Regions from separate parts of the Paenibacillus sp. FSL R10-2748 genome, predicted to be linked through region 1. Evidence: riboswitches for the same ligand, from Rfam matches in the RefSeq annotation. Region 1 holds a riboswitch; each other region holds the start of a gene.
What was found. Region 1 has a riboswitch for glycine ahead of gcvT (glycine cleavage system aminomethyltransferase GcvT). Riboswitches for the same ligand answer to the same signal wherever they lie in the genome.
Positions count from the first base shown of each region.

Region 2: linked by a shared signal. The riboswitch ahead of sdaAB (L-serine ammonia-lyase, iron-sulfur-dependent subunit beta) and the one ahead of gcvT (glycine cleavage system aminomethyltransferase GcvT) in region 1 are both predicted to bind glycine.
Region 3: linked by a shared signal. The riboswitch ahead of NSS66_RS18485 (alanine/glycine:cation symporter family protein) and the one ahead of gcvT (glycine cleavage system aminomethyltransferase GcvT) in region 1 are both predicted to bind glycine.

Region 1 covers NZ_JBBOTK010000004.1:83,742-90,122, forward strand. Annotated here, with positions in the region: gene gcvPB (aminomethyl-transferring glycine dehydrogenase subunit GcvPB) at 1-727, opposite strand, end outside; gene gcvPA (aminomethyl-transferring glycine dehydrogenase subunit GcvPA) at 724-2,079, opposite strand; gene gcvT (glycine cleavage system aminomethyltransferase GcvT) at 2,208-3,308, opposite strand; glycine riboswitch at 3,486-3,584, opposite strand; gene gcvH (glycine cleavage system protein GcvH) at 3,978-4,376, shown strand; gene NSS66_RS13490 (PTS mannitol transporter subunit IICB) at 4,754-6,232, shown strand; gene NSS66_RS13495 (BglG family transcription antiterminator) at 6,314-6,381, shown strand, end outside.
Region 2 covers NZ_JBBOTK010000005.1:13,583-19,963, reverse strand. Annotated here, with positions in the region: gene NSS66_RS16195 (ABC transporter ATP-binding protein) at 1-30, opposite strand, end outside; gene NSS66_RS16190 (ABC transporter ATP-binding protein) at 8-1,039, opposite strand; gene NSS66_RS16185 (DUF6359 domain-containing protein) at 1,365-2,954, opposite strand; glycine riboswitch at 3,169-3,284, shown strand; gene sdaAB (L-serine ammonia-lyase, iron-sulfur-dependent subunit beta) at 3,496-4,185, shown strand; gene sdaAA (L-serine ammonia-lyase, iron-sulfur-dependent, subunit alpha) at 4,175-5,074, shown strand; gene NSS66_RS16170 (Ig-like domain-containing protein) at 5,144-6,381, opposite strand, start outside.
Region 3 covers NZ_JBBOTK010000006.1:77,652-84,032, forward strand. Annotated here, with positions in the region: gene NSS66_RS18480 (iron-containing alcohol dehydrogenase) at 1-595, shown strand, start outside; gene NSS66_RS18485 (alanine/glycine:cation symporter family protein) at 653-2,071, opposite strand; glycine riboswitch at 2,231-2,325, opposite strand; glycine riboswitch at 2,344-2,420, opposite strand; gene NSS66_RS18490 (glycoside hydrolase family 1 protein) at 2,593-4,050, opposite strand; gene NSS66_RS18495 (LacI family DNA-binding transcriptional regulator) at 4,264-5,235, shown strand; gene licT (BglG family transcription antiterminator LicT) at 5,469-6,311, shown strand.

The DNA of each region.
Region 1 (6,381 bases):
TGTCAGTGATTTGCTTCTCGAACAGCCCAAGCGTGTTCGGATTGGTCAGCATGAGCGCCGCGGTGTCGTTGCCTACGGCTTGACGCAACGCATCCAGATCCACCAGCCCCTCAGGGGTGGAGGGAAGGGTGATTGTTTCGAAGCCCGCGACGGTTGCGCTGGCGGGGTTCGTTCCGTGCGAGGAATCCGGCACGAGCACCTTGGTACGTCGCTCACCACGTGCTTCGTGGTATGAGCGAATCATCATCAGCCCGGTCCATTCGCCATGGGCGCCCGCGGCGGGCTGAAGCGTGACGGCATCCATGCCAGTTAACGCAGCCAAATCATTTTGAAGCGTATGCAGCAGCTCCATGGCACCCTGGATGCTCTCCTCGGGCTGATATGGATGGATTTTGGCGAAACCTGTATATCGGGCGACATCCTCATTCACTTTCGGATTGTATTTCATCGTACAGGAGCCGAGCGGATAAAATCCGTTGTCCACGCCGAAATTGCGCCGGGACAAGGCAGTATAATGCCGAATAACGTCTACTTCGTATACCTCGGGTAATGCCGCAGGTTCGCTGCGCAGCGCATAATCTGGCAAAAGCTCTGCCACCGGGCGACGGGGAACGTCGCACTCGGGAAGGGAATAGGCGATGCGACCCGGACGGCTCAATTCAAAAATGAGCGCTTGATCGTGTTCCTTCAACAGCCCTTGTTTCTGATCCTGTCCGGTGTGTGTCATAGCAATCCCCCCAAGGTGTGTACAAATTGGTCAATCTCTTCTTTGGTCCTTTGCTCCGTCACGGCAATCAACATGTGACCAGCAAGTTCCTCATAGTCCCGGCCCAAATCGTAGCCAGCGATAAATCCAGCAGCTAGCAGCTCGGCCTGGAGTTTGCTCATATCCGTACCCTCAGGCAGTCTAAGGGCAAACTCATTAAAGGTTGGTGCGTTAAACGAGGCAGTTATGCCCTTCAAGCTCAGCAATTGCTCTAAAGCATAACGGCTTTTATGCAAATTTAGCTCGGCTACTTCCTTGATCCCCTGTCTACCCATGACAGACAAGTATACAGATGCAGATAAAGCTAGCAACGCTTGGTTGGAGCAAATGTTAGAGGTGGCCTTTTCGCGGCGGATATGCTGTTCCCGCGCTTGCAAGGTCAGCACGAAGCCGCGTTTACCGTTGCGGTCTGTGGTCTGACCCACAATACGGCCAGGGATACGGCGCATATGTGCCTGAGAAACGGCAAAGTATCCACAGGTCGGACCGCCGAGAGAAGAGGAGATGCCAAGTGGCTGTGCGTCTCCTACCACAATATCCGCGCCCTGTTTGCCGGGTGTTTCCAGCAAGCCAAGTGCTAGTGGATTGGCACTGACGACCAAAAGACCTTTGTGCGCATGGATGAGGTCAGCCATCGGCTTCAGGTTTTCCACGGCTCCGAAAAAGTTGGGGCTTTGGACCAAAACAGCCGCGGTCTGTTCCGATACGGCTGCCGCTAGCGCATCAGCATCCGTTACGCCGTCCGAACAGCCGATCTCCACGATGTCCAAATCCAATCCGCGTGCATAGGCTGCCAATACCTGACGTGCCTCCGGATGGACGGACCTTGATACGATAAGCTGTTTACGGCGGGTAGCTGCGGCGGACAGTGAGCCCGCTTCCGCCAGTGCAGTCGCTCCGTCGTACATGCTGGCATTAGCTACAGCCATGCCCGTCAATTCGCAAATATACGACTGAAACTCGAAAATGGCTTGTAGCTCGCCTTGGCTTACTTCCGGCTGATAGGGGGTGTAGGCTGTATAGAATTCCGAGCGTGAAGTGATGTGCTGGATGACGGACGGAATATGATGATCATAAATTCCTGCGCCAAGGAAGCTGGCATGTGTGTCTGTATTGGCGTTGTGTCCGGCCAGCTCGGCCAAGTGGCGGGTTAAGGCTTTCTCATCGAGTCGAGAAGAGAGAGGCAGTTCCCCTTGATATCGAATGGCCTCTGGAATGTCACTGAATAAATCATCAATAGATGATACACCCACCACACGCAGCATTTCGGTTTGATCCTGTTCAGTCATAGGGAGATAACGATGCTGCTTCATAGGTTCTGACTCCTTTCGAAAAGCAAGATTTTAGATCGTAAATTAGCTAATAAAAAAGTGTGTGAGATGAAAAACCCAGAAGTTCATATCTGACATATTTGCTTTATAGAAATAAAAAGAGTTTAAGATCAGCGCGGGCGTTTATAAAAGGGTGCTGCCACCACCTCGGCACGCAGGCGTTTGCCACGAATCTCAACCTCCAACGGTGTGGAGAGGGCGCTAAAACGACTGTCCACCAAGGCGAGGCCCAGATTACGCTTCAAGGTGGGCGACTGAGTCCCCGTTGTGACCTCACCAATGTGTTGTCCTTCTGCGAATACCGGGTAATGGGCGCGTGGGATACCGCGATCAATCATTTCCAGCCCGATCAATTTGCGAGGAATCCCTTGCTCTTTCTGACGTTGCAGTGCTTCTCTACCGATAAAATCTCCTTTATTCAGCTTGACGAAGAAACCTAGACCAGCTTCGAGTGGTGAAATCGTGGCAGATAACTCCTGACCATATAGCGGCAACCGTGCCTCAAAGCGTAGGGTATCCCGAGCACCAAGTCCAGCGGGAATCAGCCCATACGACTCACCGGAACGAAGCAAACCCTCCCATACGGCTGGTGCTTCCGCAGCAGGTATATAAAATTCAAAACCGTCTTCGCCCGTATATCCGGTTCGTGAGACCAGTGCTTTTGCTCCGAACAATGGCACATTCTCATGGAAGCGGAAAGATGCCAGATTCGTAATGTCCGTATCTGCCACGGCTGCGGCAATACGTGCTGCCTCCGGTCCTTGCAACGCTAGCAATGCTATCGCATCAGACACATTCTCCATGTGAACGGATGCAGGCATATGGCGCATTAGCCAATCCCAATCCTTATCGATGTTGGATGCGTTCACAACGAGCATGTAGCGTTCCGGTCCTTTGCAGTAAACAAGTAGGTCGTCTACTACCCCTCCATCGGGGTAACACAGGAGTGAATATTGTGCCTGACCTGGTTCCAACTGGCTGACATCATTCGTGGTCACCTTTTGCAGAAAAGCTTCGGCTTCTTTGCCTTCAACCAAAAATTCGCCCATATGCGATACATCGAATAAACCCGCACGTTGCCGGACGGCCTCATGCTCCTTTTGAATGCCGCTAAACTGAACCGGGAGCTCCCAGCCGCCAAAGTCAATACAACGAACCCCAGACTGCGTCCCGTAGGACGAATATAGCGGTGTTTTTCGCAAATTAGTCATTATTCCACTCCTATCCGGTGTGATCGGCTAAACAAAAAAGACAGGCCGAAAAAAACGTATAGACGGCAGTCTACACTCTTTTTTTCAGCTCTGTCCTTGATACCAGAAAGTTACCCCGGTATGTACCGGGTTTCCCCTTGGGTGATCCGCTCCAATAGCGAATGCTCTCCAGAGATGCGTCCGGCAGAGGTCCTTTTGCCTGAGAGATTCACCTGCAATGCAGGTTTACTCCTTCGGCGCTACCTTCGGGATCAACGGTATATTACCTGGCTTTGCAGATAACAACTTGATCCGATTCGCGTGCACTTATGTCTCACAAGCGGCAACAGCTATGCGAATCTTTTTGGCAGTCTCTCCCTCCGCGTTCATCCGCGTTTGCAGTTGTCGGGGTGTTTCCCAAAGCATTTGCTATAACCCATTAATACGCAAATTCATTCAAAATGTCAATAAAAATGTCATCAAAAACAATAGAAAAAACATTTAATATATAAATAAGGATATGTAAGCGTTTGTTATAAGCTATCATATTTTTATATAGTACGCTATATGAGGTGATATGAAGTATTTTTGTTAGTATTATTGACATGAGTGTTCTTGTTGTCATAATCTTAACCTGTCTAGTACAGTGAGCAAAAGCGATTTTATTCATATGGAAGTGAGGGGAACAGAATGGGTGAAGTAAAGCAGCAACTTTGGTATACAGACGAACATGAGTGGGTTCAGCGGACAGAGAATGGAACGGTACGAATTGGTATTACAGACTTTGCACAGCATCAACTGGGTGATATTGTTTTTGTAGAATTACCTGAGGCGGGAGCAACGATTGAGCAGGGAGCGGAGATCGGTACGATTGAATCGGTGAAGACAGTATCCGACCTTTTTGCTCCGGTGACGGGAACCATACTAAAAGTGAATGAAACGCTGGAAAGTACACCTGAGCTAGTGAATGAATCTCCCTATGAAAAAGGTTGGATGATCGAAGTAGAGATGGATAAAGATGTGGAGGAAGCCTTGGGCAAGCTACTGTCTGCGGATCAGTATGAGCAGTTGATTTCCGATGAGCAATAATGGAGCATTGTAGTATGGAGTAAGAGGGTTATTTGTCTGCTCGATTTTTGTATAAAATAGTCGCTATGATTTGACGTAGCGGCTATTTTTTTGTCTTTTTGCAAACGTAATTACGTGTTTTATTCTGATTTAGAGGGTTGTCCCCATATAAGAATCATACATAATCCAGCACGGTTTTTCGACTAATTTCTATAGCTACAGGTCATATTAAGAAGAATTATGCAGGTATAATACCTTCCCGGATAATTTAAATTTAAATGTTGTCATCAACGTTCATGACGAAAGTACGTTTTCATTTCGTTGATGAAGATAGCGCTGTCATTTAGTATGAATTTTAAGAAAAGGTAGTGATGCTTACCTACAAGGAGGATTTGAATATGAGTACATTGGACGCAAAGCCAAGTTCAAAAGGAGGCACTCGTGTCGCCGTACAGCGTTTTGGCCGTTTTCTTAGCGGTATGGTTATGCCCAATATGGGAGCCTTTATTGCGTGGGGGCTGATTACGGCACTCTTTATTCCGACCGGATGGTTCCCGAATGAAGGTTTTGCACAATTGGTTGACCCGATGAAAAATTATTTGTTGCCGTTACTGATCGGTTATACAGGGGGCACGATGATTCACGGACAGCGTGGAGGTGTGATTGGTGCCATTATGACGATGGGTGTCATAGTGGGAGCCGATATCCCGATGTTCCTGGGCGCGATGGTAGCTGGTCCGCTGGCTGCGTGGATATTGAAGAAGTTCGACAAGGCCATTGAAGGCAAAGTCAGATCAGGCTTTGAAATGCTGGTCAATAACTTTTCGGCCGGAATTATCGGTGCCATTCTAGCGCTGCTTGCCCATGTGGCGATTGGCCCGATTGTACAAATGATCAGTCAAGTGTTGTCGGCAGGGGTACAGTTCCTCGTGAACGCAGGGCTATTGCCGCTTGTCAACCTCATTATTGAGCCCGGAAAAGTATTATTTTTAAACAACGCGCTGAATCACGGAGTATTGAGTCCGATTGCGTTAGAGGAAGCTGCAAGAACAGGAAAATCCGTACTGTTTATGCTGGAATCCAACCCTGGGCCGGGGCTCGGTATTTTGCTAGCCTACTGCCTGTTCGGCAAAGGCTCTGCGAAGTCATCGGCTCCTGGAGCGGTCATCATTCATTTTTTCGGCGGGATTCATGAAATTTATTTCCCTTATATTTTGATGAAGCCGATTTTGATTCTTGCTGCTATAGCTGGGGGCGTTGTGGGAACCTTCTGTTTTATGTTGACAGGTGCCGGACTGGTTGCTGCTCCTTCACCGGGCAGCATCATTGCCTATTTTCTAATGACGCCAAAAGGCGGATATTTGCCAATGCTGAGCGGGGTGATCGCTGCTGCGGTCGTATCCTTTGCTGTTGCCGCAGTGTTACTCAAGACTAGTAAGCAAAAAGAAGAGGGGCTGGAGGAAGCTGCATCCCGCCTGAAAGATATGAAAAATCAAAGCAAGAGTGCAAGTGCTAACGCCACTGTAATGGAAGATAACCACGAATCTGAACGTGCTGCTGAGATTGCCGCAGCTCGAACGCTCAAGGATAAATCCGAAGTGAATAAGATCGTCTTTTCCTGTGATGCAGGTATGGGCTCAAGCGCTATGGGCGCCTCGATTTTACGCAAAAAAATGAAGCAGGCGGGTGTAGGCGTAACAGTTACGAATACGGCAATCAGTGAAATTCCACAGGATGCGGATATTGTCATTACGCAAAAAACGTTGACAGACCGGGCTAAAACAGTAGCCCCGAATGCTGAGCACATTTCCATTGACAATTTTCTGAAGAGCCCTGAATACGAAGCGCTGGTTGAACGTCTGAAATCCGATTCTTAATCCCCGTCGTAGTCAGGCGGACTGTATGCAGTGTACGTCTCCTGCTGGAGGGATGAGCTTGGGAAGGAACGGTATGCGCTTATGAATATTACGAAACGACAACGTGACATCGTGGAATATCTTCTGGAGCAGTCCAAAGAGGTTACAGC
Region 2 (6,381 bases), on a different contig from region 1:
CCTCAAATCATTTAACTCCAGTAGTGCCATGAGCAGCTTCCCCCTTTGCCTCGTCTTTAAAATGAAAATGCTGGTAACATGTACAACGGACCCAATGTCCAGGGGAAATTTCATTTAGTTGGGGATGGTCTTCATGCACTCCCTGCTGAATCCAGGGAATACGCGGGGCAAAGCGACAGCTATTGCGGGGGATATCTTGTAATGAGGGAACAATGCCGCCGATGACATGCAGTGATTCCCCCTTGATATGCGATCCCGGCATGGAAGCAAGCAAAGAACGCGTGTACGGATGCTGTGGATGCCTGAATAATTCAAAAACATCAGCGCTCTCCACGATTTCTCCGGCATACATGACCACCACGCGGTCGGCTACTTCTGCCACAACACCAAGATCATGCGTAATCAAGATAATTCCGCTCCCACTCTCCTGTTGAAGCTGTTTGAGCAAGTCGAGAATTTGCAATTGGATCGTTACATCGAGCGCAGTAGTTGGTTCATCTGCGATAATAAGAGAAGGTCGGCAAGCTATGGCAATCGCGATCATCACACGCTGACGCATCCCTCCTGACAGTTCATGCGGATACTGCTCATACACACGCACAGGATTCGGTATATCTACGCTTTCCAGCAGCTCCAGCACACGTTCCCTTTTTTGCTTCGTAGATAGTGACGTATGATAATCAAGATTTTCCTCAATCTGCTTACCAATGCTCATTAACGGGTTGAGTGCTGTCAGCGGGTCCTGAAAGATCATGCCCATGCCCGCTCCGCGGATTTTATTCATTTGCCCTGAAGAAAGACGGTTCAGGTCCGTGCCTTTAAAAAGGACCTCTCCCTCTACACGCGTGCGTTCCATGTCATGCAGTTGTGCGATCGAAAGCGCCAGCGCGCTTTTGCCACAGCCGGATTCTCCGACTACAGCCAGCACTCCATTGGGGTTGACCGTCAGATCCAGATGGTCGACTGCGGGGTGATATTGATCATTGATGCGAAAAGATACGGATAATCCTTTAATTTCCAACACGGGTCCGGTATTCAATGCGCGCTTCCTCCATTCTCCATGGTCTTGTCCCGCTTATTCTCACCATGTTTGATGTTTAAAACCTCTCATGAACATTACATACCGTTTTTGTCGGAATAATTTGAATACATCCTATCACCAGTATATGGATATATCAATTAAGATTATGCTATCAACATCATTTAAAAAATCAATGATCCAGCAGTAGCGCGGCCTTTCTGGCACAAAATGTAATGAAATAACCAACCACAGGTTAATTTTCATCACAAAAAAAGTCGCCTGATCCCTCTGCAGGGATCAAACGACTAACTAATACCAGCTCACATTGAGCTTCTGGCGATAATTATGAAGCCGCTCCATAGGAGCCAGACTTGAACGTTCTAGGATCGTACCATTTGTAGCCTGCTGCTGGAGCAGACCAAGGCTCAGGCTGCGGTTCTGTGGAAGCCGCAGGCTCCTCAAATGGTAGAAGCTTCGTTGGCTGATCCAGAGTCAAACCTGCCACATCAGACAATTTCGTGTAGTCCTGCTTCCATGCAAGCCATTGAACCGTTTGCACCAGGAAGGTGGAATCATCCACTTCTTTAAAACCATCATATGTCTTCTTCGACTGTCCGTTTTCCTCACGCACATATTTCGGTGTAGCATCTTCTACAGGGGAAGAATCACCGATGAACGCTGCCTTGCCTTGACCTACCTTGGAGATAGCGGCATAAGGTCCTTCCGCACGGCCCCCGCCGTTATAAACTCCCTGGTCTACCGCATTACCCCATTTTTTCGTGCCTGAAGGGATATAAGCAATGCCTTTAGCCTTGGTAGGATCAATAATAGCCAGCGTAGATCCTGCATGCATTGCAATCGAGCGCACACCCTTGGTAATGCCGAAAGATTGATCTGCGGCTACAATGTCGGTAGCATTCACATCACCCAGCGCATTGTAACGGAAACGAACGCCAAAGTTGGCCGCCAGCCAATCGGAGCTTGTTAATCCTTGCATCGCCGGTGATGCAGCTTCTTCTGCAGTCATGCCCTTGGCCGGATTAGTATAGGCTCCACGACGGTAACCATTCATAACCTCGGAGGAATCCCAACGGTTTTTGTTACGGTCCGCATTATAATGATCGGAGATGAAGAAGACGCTCCCCCCGCTATTCACGTATTGCAGCAGGGCAGCCTGCTCGGATGCCTTAAAGGCAACATTCGCTTCACCAATAATGAACACATCATATTGGCGCAGCTTGTCATATGTTATGGCCTGCTCTCCATAAGTAAAAGGAATAGGACGATTCAATTGGTCTACCGTAAAGCCTACATTACGCAGTCCATTGGCAAAGTCGGAGAAGGCGCCTTCAATGACCCAATCTGCTGCACCAGCGGTCTGTGCGTGCGTATTATCGAACAGCACCTTTTTGCCTTTTCCATCCGGCAGTGTAGTACCGGGTTGACCCGGGTTGCCAGGTTCGCCTGGTTCCCCCGGCTCGCTTCCGCTCACCAGTTCAACAGCGCTTGGACTTTTCACTCCACCAAAATTATTGTAGGCGCCGAGTGTACCCGTCACACGAATTTTGCTGCCGATCAGCTCAGGATGGCCTGATAGCCCATATTGCCCTCTGTACGCTGAAGTCAGCTGTACATCCAACAGATTAGACGTATTACGTTCATTTGCCTGATCGGCAATCAGTACGTTAAAATCATTCGCGAACGGGGAAGAAAAGTTAGCCGTTTTCGATCCGGTAGCATGTCCGACGATGTAACCTTCCACCGTCACCGTACCTCCACTGCTTTGGCGCTGAAGTGCTTCGGCTACTGTCAATGCTCCCTCCGCCTTGACCTGACCGAATGGAACGAAGATCCCAATCAGCAGTGATACGATAGCTGCTAGATGCAACATCCCTTTTAAGCGTGAACCTGTGAATCGCAAGCCTTTTACCATACGTCAATATCCCTCCTATGATTTCCATAAATATACTTGTCCTTTATCAGATTAGCCGCCAATCTTCTAATTCCTTCCTGGTTTCATCCATAATTATGTAAATTTTAATCTTTTTTATTGGAAACGCACCTGTTTATGTAAAAATTAAACCTGTGATTGACACTGAGCACGGCATACATTACGCTAAGGAAGACATGTAGAACGGTATACGCGAATGAAGATGACGGGAGAGTCTGTCCAGGGAGCCTACACTCTGGCGGCACCGAAGGAGCAAGACGTCAGCACCCGGCTGACGGATAATCTCTCAGGTCCATGTATCGTCATCTGACGCAACTCTGGAGAGAGCGCAAGCCACCCAAGGGGTAAGGCGGTAAGAACACCGCACGAAACTCTCAGGTAACGAGGACAGAGATAAGGGAAACTTCCTTATCCTGTCCTTTTTTGTGCTCACATTGTGCGTCAGCATTAAGAACCGTCATAACCGCGCAAAGACGCGGAAATACCATATAGTATGGTATTAGAACATACAGGGGGCCACACCATGCGTTTCAAAGATGTATTTTCTATTATCGGTCCGGCCATGACCGGACCTTCCAGTTCACACACCGCAGGCGCGGTGCGGCTCGCACGCGTTGCCCGGCACTGGCTCGGGACGCAGCCTGACCGTGCCCGCATGACGCTGTACGGCTCCTTTGCCGACACGTATAAAGGACACGGTACAGACCTGGCGCTCATCGCAGGGCTGCTTAATTACGATACGGACGATCACCGGATTCCGGATGCCGAGCAATGGGCAGAGCAAGCCGGGATGGCCGTGGAATTCGCCGTCAGCGGACTCCCCGCGCCTCATCCGAACACTGTCCGTTTCGAGCTGTGGAAGGGCGAGGATCAGCGCACACTGTTGGGCTCCTCCATCGGCGGCGGCAGCATCCATGTCCAGCAGCTTAACGAATTCCGGGTCAATCTGACCGGGGAGCTGCCTACGCTGGTGCTTCTCCACTCGGATAAGCCCGGTACATTGGGCGCGATAACTTCAGCGCTGGGCGCGGCCCACATTAACATTGCCTATATGCACGTAGATCGCAAAGGCCGGGATGGTGAAGCACTCACCGCCATTGAAACGGACAGTTCTGCTCCAGCTGAACTGATTGCGGAACTGCGTTCTTTACCTCATATGTATGAAATTAAGATGATTAATTTGAAAAAAGGAGCTGAATCCGATGCGGTTTAGCCATCTGCATGAAATCAGCGCTTTATGCGCTGAAGAATCCACCACAATTGGCCGTTTGATGATTCAAGAGCAGGTACAAGAGACGAATACAACGGAGGAAGAAATCTTTCGCCAAATGTCTGATTATTATGAAGTCATGAAGGAAGCCGTTCATCGCGGTCAGACACAAGACACCGTATCCCGCAGTGGATTGACGGGCGGTGACGGCAAGCGCCTAGCCGAGTATCTGCGGTCAGGGGAAACCTGCTCCGGTGATGCCTCCGCGCTTGCCATGGCTTATGCCCTCTCCGTGTCGGAGGTTAATGCATCCATGGGTCGCATTGTGGCCACGCCTACCGCAGGCTCATGTGGGGTTATCCCTGGTGTGTTCATCAGTGCGCAGGAGCGGTTCGGCTGGGATGATGAGCATATGGTGAACGGCCTGTTCGCCGCTGGAGCCATTGGCTACGTGATCGCCAACAACTCCTTCATTTCTGGCGCGGAGGGAGGCTGTCAGGCTGAGATTGGTTCAGCTATCGGGATGGCTGCTGGCGCTATGGTCGAGCTGCGTGGTGGTACGCCTGAACAGGCTGTTCACGCCGTGGGCCTCGCTCTTAAGAACACGCTCGGCCTGATTTGCGACCCCGTCGCTGGACTCGTGGAGATTCCGTGCATCGTGCGCAACGGGCTGGGAGCCGTGACTGCGCTTGCCGCAGCGGATATGGCTTTGGCGGGTGTGCGCAGCGCTATTCCGTCTGACGAAGTCATTGACGTGATGCTTGAAGTCGGCAGTGCGATGCCGTCGAAGCACCGCGAGACCGCCAAAGGCGGCTTGGCCCAGACGCCGACTGGCAAGCGTTTGACCGAATCACTTACACGCAACACACCGACCAAGAAGGATAAGTCATAATTTATAAGCGGTAGCCTCCTTAAAAAAAGAGCAAGCATGTCGTCCTTGGACGTATGCTTGCTCTCTTTTTTACTGAACGGTTACCTGTATCTTCGTCATTTTACCTGCATATTTCACAGTAATTACTGCTTTGCCCTTGCCCTGTGCCTTAATGTTACCGTCTTTGACGGTCGCAACAACAATTCTGGACGAGGACCAGACAGCCGGTTTGGAAACATCCTTCTCCGACTCATCCTTATACGTGGCTGTAGCCGTAACCTTGGCCAGCTGTCCTGCCTTCAAATTCAAAGCAACTTCGTCTGTTTGCAGGTATTTAAGCGTATCAACATCCACGGGTACGCTGATTACCTTCCCGCCAAACTTCGCCTGAATGTTAGCTTTACCGTAGCTAACCGCAGTAACCTGACCCTTTTTAACAGTGGCTACCTTATAATTAGACGTTTTCCATTCAGCTTGGGTCGTAACGTCCTTTTCTTTACCATCACTCGATTTAACCACAATCGCAATGGTTTTTTGATCTCCAGATTTGAGCGATAGCGCGATTGCATCCGCTTCAATTTTTTGCGCTACGTCCACTTCTACCGTAAACGTAATGTTTTGCTTGCCATATGAAGCAGTCACCGTTGCCTTACCGCTACCATTCGCTTTGATCAAACCTTCGCTAACTTCAACCACTTTTACATTGCTAGTTGTCCAGGTGGCGTCCTTGGTTACGTCTGTTTTTGTACCGCCACTCTTAACTCCTGTTACTTTCAGCTGCTTCGTTTCCTGAGCACCAAGCGCAATTACACGCGAGTCTGTTTCCAGACGGTCTACAAGGCCTACTTGTACGTTAATCGTCAGTTTTTTGCCATTATAGGTCGCTGTAATAACCGCTTTACCAGCGGATTTACCCGTAATCGTTCCTTTGGACACAGAAGCAATATCTTCCGCGCTTGAAGCCCATTCTGCATCCTGTGTTACATCTTCCTTACGCCCATCCGCATAAGTAGCCGTCAAAGTTGCAGTATAGTCCTCATCAATATCAATCGTTGCCGTTTTGGAGGACAGAGACAGATCACCGGGTACATTTACGGATACCGTAGCTGTAACTGTTTTGCCACCATAAGAAGCGGTGATCGTAGCCTCACCTGTTTTATAACCCGTGACTTCTCCCGCACTGACAAAAGCGATATCTTCATTGCTGGACTTCCACTCTGCCTTACTTGTGATATCTTCTTCCGTACCTGTTACATACGTTGCGGTCAGCTTGAGCTTTTTGGATTCCTTGGCATTCAGGCTCAGCTTGTCCTCACTCAAATCCAAAT
Region 3 (6,381 bases), on a different contig from region 1:
GGATATGATGAGCCATGTGTTTGAACAATATTTTCACAATGTTAAAAATACACCGTTGCAAGATCGTATGTGCTTTTCCGTGTTGCAAACCGTGATCGAAACTGCACCTAAGCTGCTGGAGGATTTGCACAACTACGAGCATCGTGAAACGATTTTATATGCCGGAACGATTGCCCTTAACGGAACACTACAAATGGGCTACTTCGGGGACTGGGCTTCGCATACGATTGAACATGCATTATCCGCTGTATATGATATTCCTCATGCTGGCGGTCTGGCGATCCTGTTCCCCAACTGGATGAGACATACGGTGGATCAGGATGCTGCACGCATGAAGCGGCTGATGCTCAGCATGTTTGATTTAGATACCACTGGTAAAACGGATAAGGAAATTGCTTTGGAGGGGATTGATCGCCTGAGTGCATTCTGGACAAGTCTCGGTGCCCCTTCCACCCTGGCCGATTACAATATTAATGATGAGCAATTGGAAAAAGTCGCAAACATTGCAGCCCGTGAAATGGAATACGGAGGCTTCGGTAATTATAAAAAGCTGAACCAAGAAGATATTTCAGCTATTTTGCACGCATCGTTATAACATTCAAAAGGGAGTGTCCTCAAGCCTGTGATGACTGAGGGCACTCCCTTTTGGAAATTATGAATTAACCGTTTGTCCTTTTTCTTCTACTTGGATAGCTGCCCCTACACTGGCACCTGCAAGAATGCCCTTTTTCTTACTAGAATTCAGAGAATCCATATAGGTTCGGGTTTCTGCGACTACAATTCCTGATAAGCCGAGCAGGGCAATCAGGTTCGGGAAAGCCATCATTGCGTTAAAGATATCTGCCAGCAGCCAAATCGCATCCAGTTTAATGAACGCGCCCCCGGCAACCAGTAGGATGAACAGATAGCGGTATGGCTTAATCCACTTGACCCCAAGCAAATATTCAACACAGCGTTCCCCGTAATAGTTCCAGCCGAGCATGGTGGTGAACGCAAACATAATCAGAATGATTGTGAGCAGTTCTGCCCCCAGCGGGAATGCGCTGGAAAATGCTTGCTGAGTCATCAGGCCCGCATCGGTAGGCCCGCTCCACACACCACTAACCAGTAGCGTCAACCCGGTCATCACACAAATAACCATCGTATCAATAAACACGCCTGTCATGGAAATTAGCCCTTGCTCCGCAGGCCATTTGGTTTTGGCAGCTGCGGCTGCAATCGGTGCGCTTCCCAATCCGGCCTCATTGGCAAAAATACCTCTGGCTACCCCACTTCGCATCGCCAGCATAATCGTAGCTCCGGCAAATCCGCCCGTTGCAGATGTAGTTGAAAATGCCGAATGGAGCACCAGCGCAATTGCGGCAGGTAGTTGGTCAGCAAACCGAATTAGTACGATGAGACAGATCAGTACGTACAAGCCTGTTTTAAAAGGAACGACCTTCGTCGATACCTTGGCAATGCTTTTGAGTCCTCCAATAGTAACAAGTCCTGTAAGGATAGCAATAATCAGTGCCGTTACAATGGGCGGAACGCCAAAACTATTTTCAGTCGAAGATACAATCGCTTTGACCTGCGGAAACGTTCCAATCCCGAACAACGCTACCAGCATGCCCGAAAAAGCAAACAGCATCGCCAGCGGTTTAAAACGGCGTCCCAGACCTTTCTCAATATAATACATCGGGCCGCCGGAAAATTGCCCATTCCGATCCTTCACCCGGTATTTTACCGCAAGTACACCTTCCGCATATTTCGTCGCCATCCCAAAAAAGGCTGCAACGACCATCCAGAACAAGGCACCCGGCCCGCCCAGCTTAATGGCTGTCGCTACGCCGACAATACTTCCTGTGCCAACTGTAGCCGCCAACGCTGTACTCAAAGCCGCAAAACTACTTACATCCCCGCTGCCTTCATTCGGGGCCTTACCGATCAGCTTGATCGCCAGGGGCAGGCGGAATACCTGCAGCATCTTCAAACGTATGGTCAGCCACAACCCCGTTCCCATGACAAGAATGATGAGAGGCGCCCCCCATATCCAACTGCTAATCGCTTCTAACACATGTACCAAATTCATTTCAACCCGCTCCTCCAGCATATTAGAAAACAAAAAAGAGTCAAATCCGCTGATTCGACTCCTGGAGAGGTTAAAGGCACGAAAAAATACAACCATCTTGCGCAGGTTTCTGCCTCTAATAGCTTATAAAAAAGCCTAGGGCATCCCCTGTCACAGGTTATTCGCGTCTCTGTCCTTTTGCCTGAGAGTTTAAGCAGATGTTCTCTGCGGTGCACCTTCGGCGCCCAATTAAGGGTCTCTCCAGAGTTCTGTCCGTTTACGGTCCCCGCTTGTTGCTGTAATCAGCCTAAGCACCTGAGAGTTTTGCCCCTTCGGTCGGAACTTTCGTTCCATCTCCCGCAAACATCAACCAGACATATGAAATTTTTATTTATTATACAGAAAACTTTCAGCTTATTACAAGTGAAAAGTTTGTGAAGCCCTCTGAAATAAATATTATTATTATGTCTATCAAAAAAGCGGGTACAGCAGATTGCATCCTTAGGATGTCCTCTGCTATACCCGCCCGAGAAAATTTGGAATTACAATTCTTCACCATTGGTTGCTATCACATTTTTATACCAGTTAAATGAGTCCTTTTTGGAGCGTTTGAGCGTTCCGTTACCGTCATCATCCAGATCAACGTAAATAAATCCGTAGCGCTTGGACATTTCGGAAGTAGACATGCTCACAAGGTCGATAGGACCCCAGCTGGTGTAACCAAGCAGATCAACACCGTCGGCAATTGCTTCCTTCATTTGAACAATATGCTGACGCAAGTAATCAATACGATATGTGTCATGCACAGAACCGTCTTCCTCTACCTTATCATAAGCACCTAGGCCATTTTCCACGATGAACAGTGGCTTTTGGTAGCGGTCATATAACGTGTTCAGCGTAACACGCAGACCGATCGGATCAATTTGCCATCCCCAGTCAGAGGACTGTAAATATGGATTTTTCACGCCGCCAATCAGGTTTCCTGCTGCTTTCTCGCCTTCTGGACCTGCAGATACGGTCAAGGTCATGTAGTAGCTGAATGAGATATAATCGACCGTGTTATTTTTTAAAATTTCGGCATCGCCTGGTTCTGTGTGTATAACAACATTATTTTCTTCAAAATAACGATTCATGTAGTTGGAATATTCCCCACGGGCATGCACATCCGTAAAGAACAGGTTCATCTGATTTTCATGCTGGGCTTTCAGTATATCCTCTGGGTTACACGTATGTGGGTAGCTTTCCAAACGAGCCAGCATACAGCCGATTTGAGAGCCCGGGATGATCTCATGTCCTCGTTTTGTCGCCAGTGCACTAGCTACAAATTGATGATGCAGTGCTTGGTATATCGCTTGCTGCTTGTTTTCTACGCGGTCAATGACCACCCCGCCACCAGTAAACGGACTCATGGTCATTACATTGATTTCATTAAAGGTCAGCCAGTATTTTACTTTATCCTTATAACGCGTGAACACAGTTTCGGCATAATTTACGTAGTGCTGTATAACTTCACGACCCAGCCAACCATTATACTTCTGAGTCAAACCCAGCGGTGTCTCATAATGTGACAATGTTACCAGCGGTTCAATACCATATTTGCGCAGCTCATCAAATACATTGTCGTAGAATTGCAGTCCCGCTTCATTCGGCTCGGCATCATAGCCATTTGGGAAAATCCGCGACCAGTTGATGGACATACGAAATACCTTAAAGCCCATTTCCGCGAACAATGCAATATCTTCTTTGTAGTGGTGGAAGAAGTCCACACCTTCACGTTTTGGAAAACGGGCATTGACTTTGCCTGCCAAAATGTCTTCGAGTCGCTCGGACGAAATCTCCATAGCATGATCGTTCTTGCGCTCTGCTTTGGGTACATAGGCAACCATGTCCGCACTGGACAATCCTTTTCCATCTACGTCAAAAGCACCTTCCAATTGGTTGGCTGCGGTTGCCCCGCCCCACAAGAAGTTTTTCGGAAATCCTTTTAGCGTCTTCGTCATGGTATAAAAACCTCTTTCCGTATTTAAGATTTTTACTTTGGTCAAGTAATCCCATCAAGTGCTGCAAATGTGAATCAATACCTAACGGTAACCGTTCTTCCTTTGAAAAGGATTGACAGATGCTTTAAAATAGACGTAATGCCTTCATAAGCATCCTAATCGTTGTAACGCGTTTCATGTCAAGTATTTTTTTCTTATGTGAGGAGAAGCACCATGTCGAATCTTGATCAAATTGCAAAACTGGCGGGCTTTTCCAAAGCTACGGTATCCAGAGTATTAAATCAGTCACCCCATGTCAGTCACGAAACAAGAACTAAGATTTTGAAAATCATGCAGGAATTGGATTATGTTCCTAATCGGAATGCCATTTCTCTATCCAAGGGTCAGACGCTTCAGATCGGTATCATTACTTCAACTATTAATGAAATTGTTCTCGCTTTTCTGGACAGCTTTGTGGAAGTAGCCGGCCAGTATGAATTCCAAACCATTATTTATACTTCGGGAGAAGACAAAAAGAAAGAGCTTCAAGCCTTTGAGGATTTAAAAAGAAAAAGAGTCGATGCGCTGGTCATCATTTCCTGCGTGAATGACACTGATTTTTTGAGTACCTATTGCAAATATGGCCCGATCGTTTCGTGGCAACGAATGGAGCATACCGATATTCGCTCCGTCGCTATGGATCAGTATGAAGGATATATGTTAGCGCTAAAACATTTGATACAAAAAGGCTATACTCGTATAGCCAATGCTTTTGGTCGTCCGAGCAGCATCAATACCCATAGCAGACAACGAGCCTACGAACAGATCATGAGTGAGCACAATCTGCCAGTGTTGCAACACTGGAATCACTCTTCTATTTATAATATCCGTGATGGCGAACAGGTCGTACGGGATTTGTTACAGCGTCGGGAAGAATTCCCAGAGGCTATTTTATGTGCTAACGATTATGTAGCAGTGGGCATTCTCTGCGAAGCACGCAGACAACGGCTGAACGTACCGGAAGATCTGGCGATTGTCGGATTCGATAACACGGAGCTGGCGCATACGATGGGGATTACAACGATTCAAAATCCCATCATGGCTCAAGCACAAAATGCTTTTTTCATGCTTTCCCCTCAGCTGATTGGACGCCAACTGGAGCTTCATTCGCTAGAGTACTGCCTCATTGAACGTACGACCACGTAAGGTAACGATTTACTTGCAAATTAGGCAAAAGGGCCTTGATATGAAATATTTTTTGTCGAATCAGAATAAAATATGTTGAAATCGCTTTTTTTTGTGCTACAATAGCACTATATCGAAGGATTGTGACCGGTGATGCGGGCAATGCCTGAGTTCAATTGAGTGCTATTGCTAACAATAGTGTTGAATTGTGCTTAGGCATTTTTTATTGGTAAAGGATGGGAGGGGGAACTTCAATGATTATTGAGAAGGTGCTCAATAACAACGTCCTATTGACTAAAAACGATAAAGGCAAAGAGGTCATCGTGATGGGAAGAGGTATTTCCTTCAAAAAGGTGGCTGGCGATCAAGTCGATGATGATAAAATAGATAAGATTTTCATGTTAAATGAAAACGAGTTCACGGCTAAACTAACTGAACTGCTGAACGATATTCCAGTGTCTCATCTGGAGGTCGTGAATGAAATCGTAACCCATGCAACGGAAGTGCTGGATACGGAGTTAAGCGATAATATTTATTTAACATTGACCGACCATATTCATTTTGCCATACAACGGCAAGAAAAAGGACTGGCACTCCAAAACGCGATGCTGTATGAAATTAAACGCTTTTACAAAAAAGAATTTGCAGTTGGACTGGATGCTCTCCAAAAAATTGAAAATACGCTCGGAGTAAAATTGGGCGAAGATGAAGCAGGATTTATTGCATTGCATATGGTGAATGCACGGATCGACGGTAACGAAATGAAATCTACACTGAAAATGACCGAGATTGTCCAACATATATTGAACATTATTACGTATCATTACGGAATTGTGCTGGATGAGTCTTCTTTTAGCTATTCGAGATTTTTGACACATTTGCAATATTTTGCGATGCGAGTGATTCGCAAAGAAGTCATTCACAGTGGTGAAGAATTTTTGTACAACCAGGTGAAGCAGACGTATACCGAAGCTTTTGCTTGTGCCCAAAAGATCAATGAGTATCTGGAAAAAACATACGATCAATATTTAAGCAAGGATGAATACGTATATCTAACTATCCATATTCATCGGGTTACTGAGCGTAATAACATATAAGATTAACAACTTCATATCCTCATCGTTCATGGATTGTGACTGGTAAGGCAGGCAAAACCTAAACTGATGG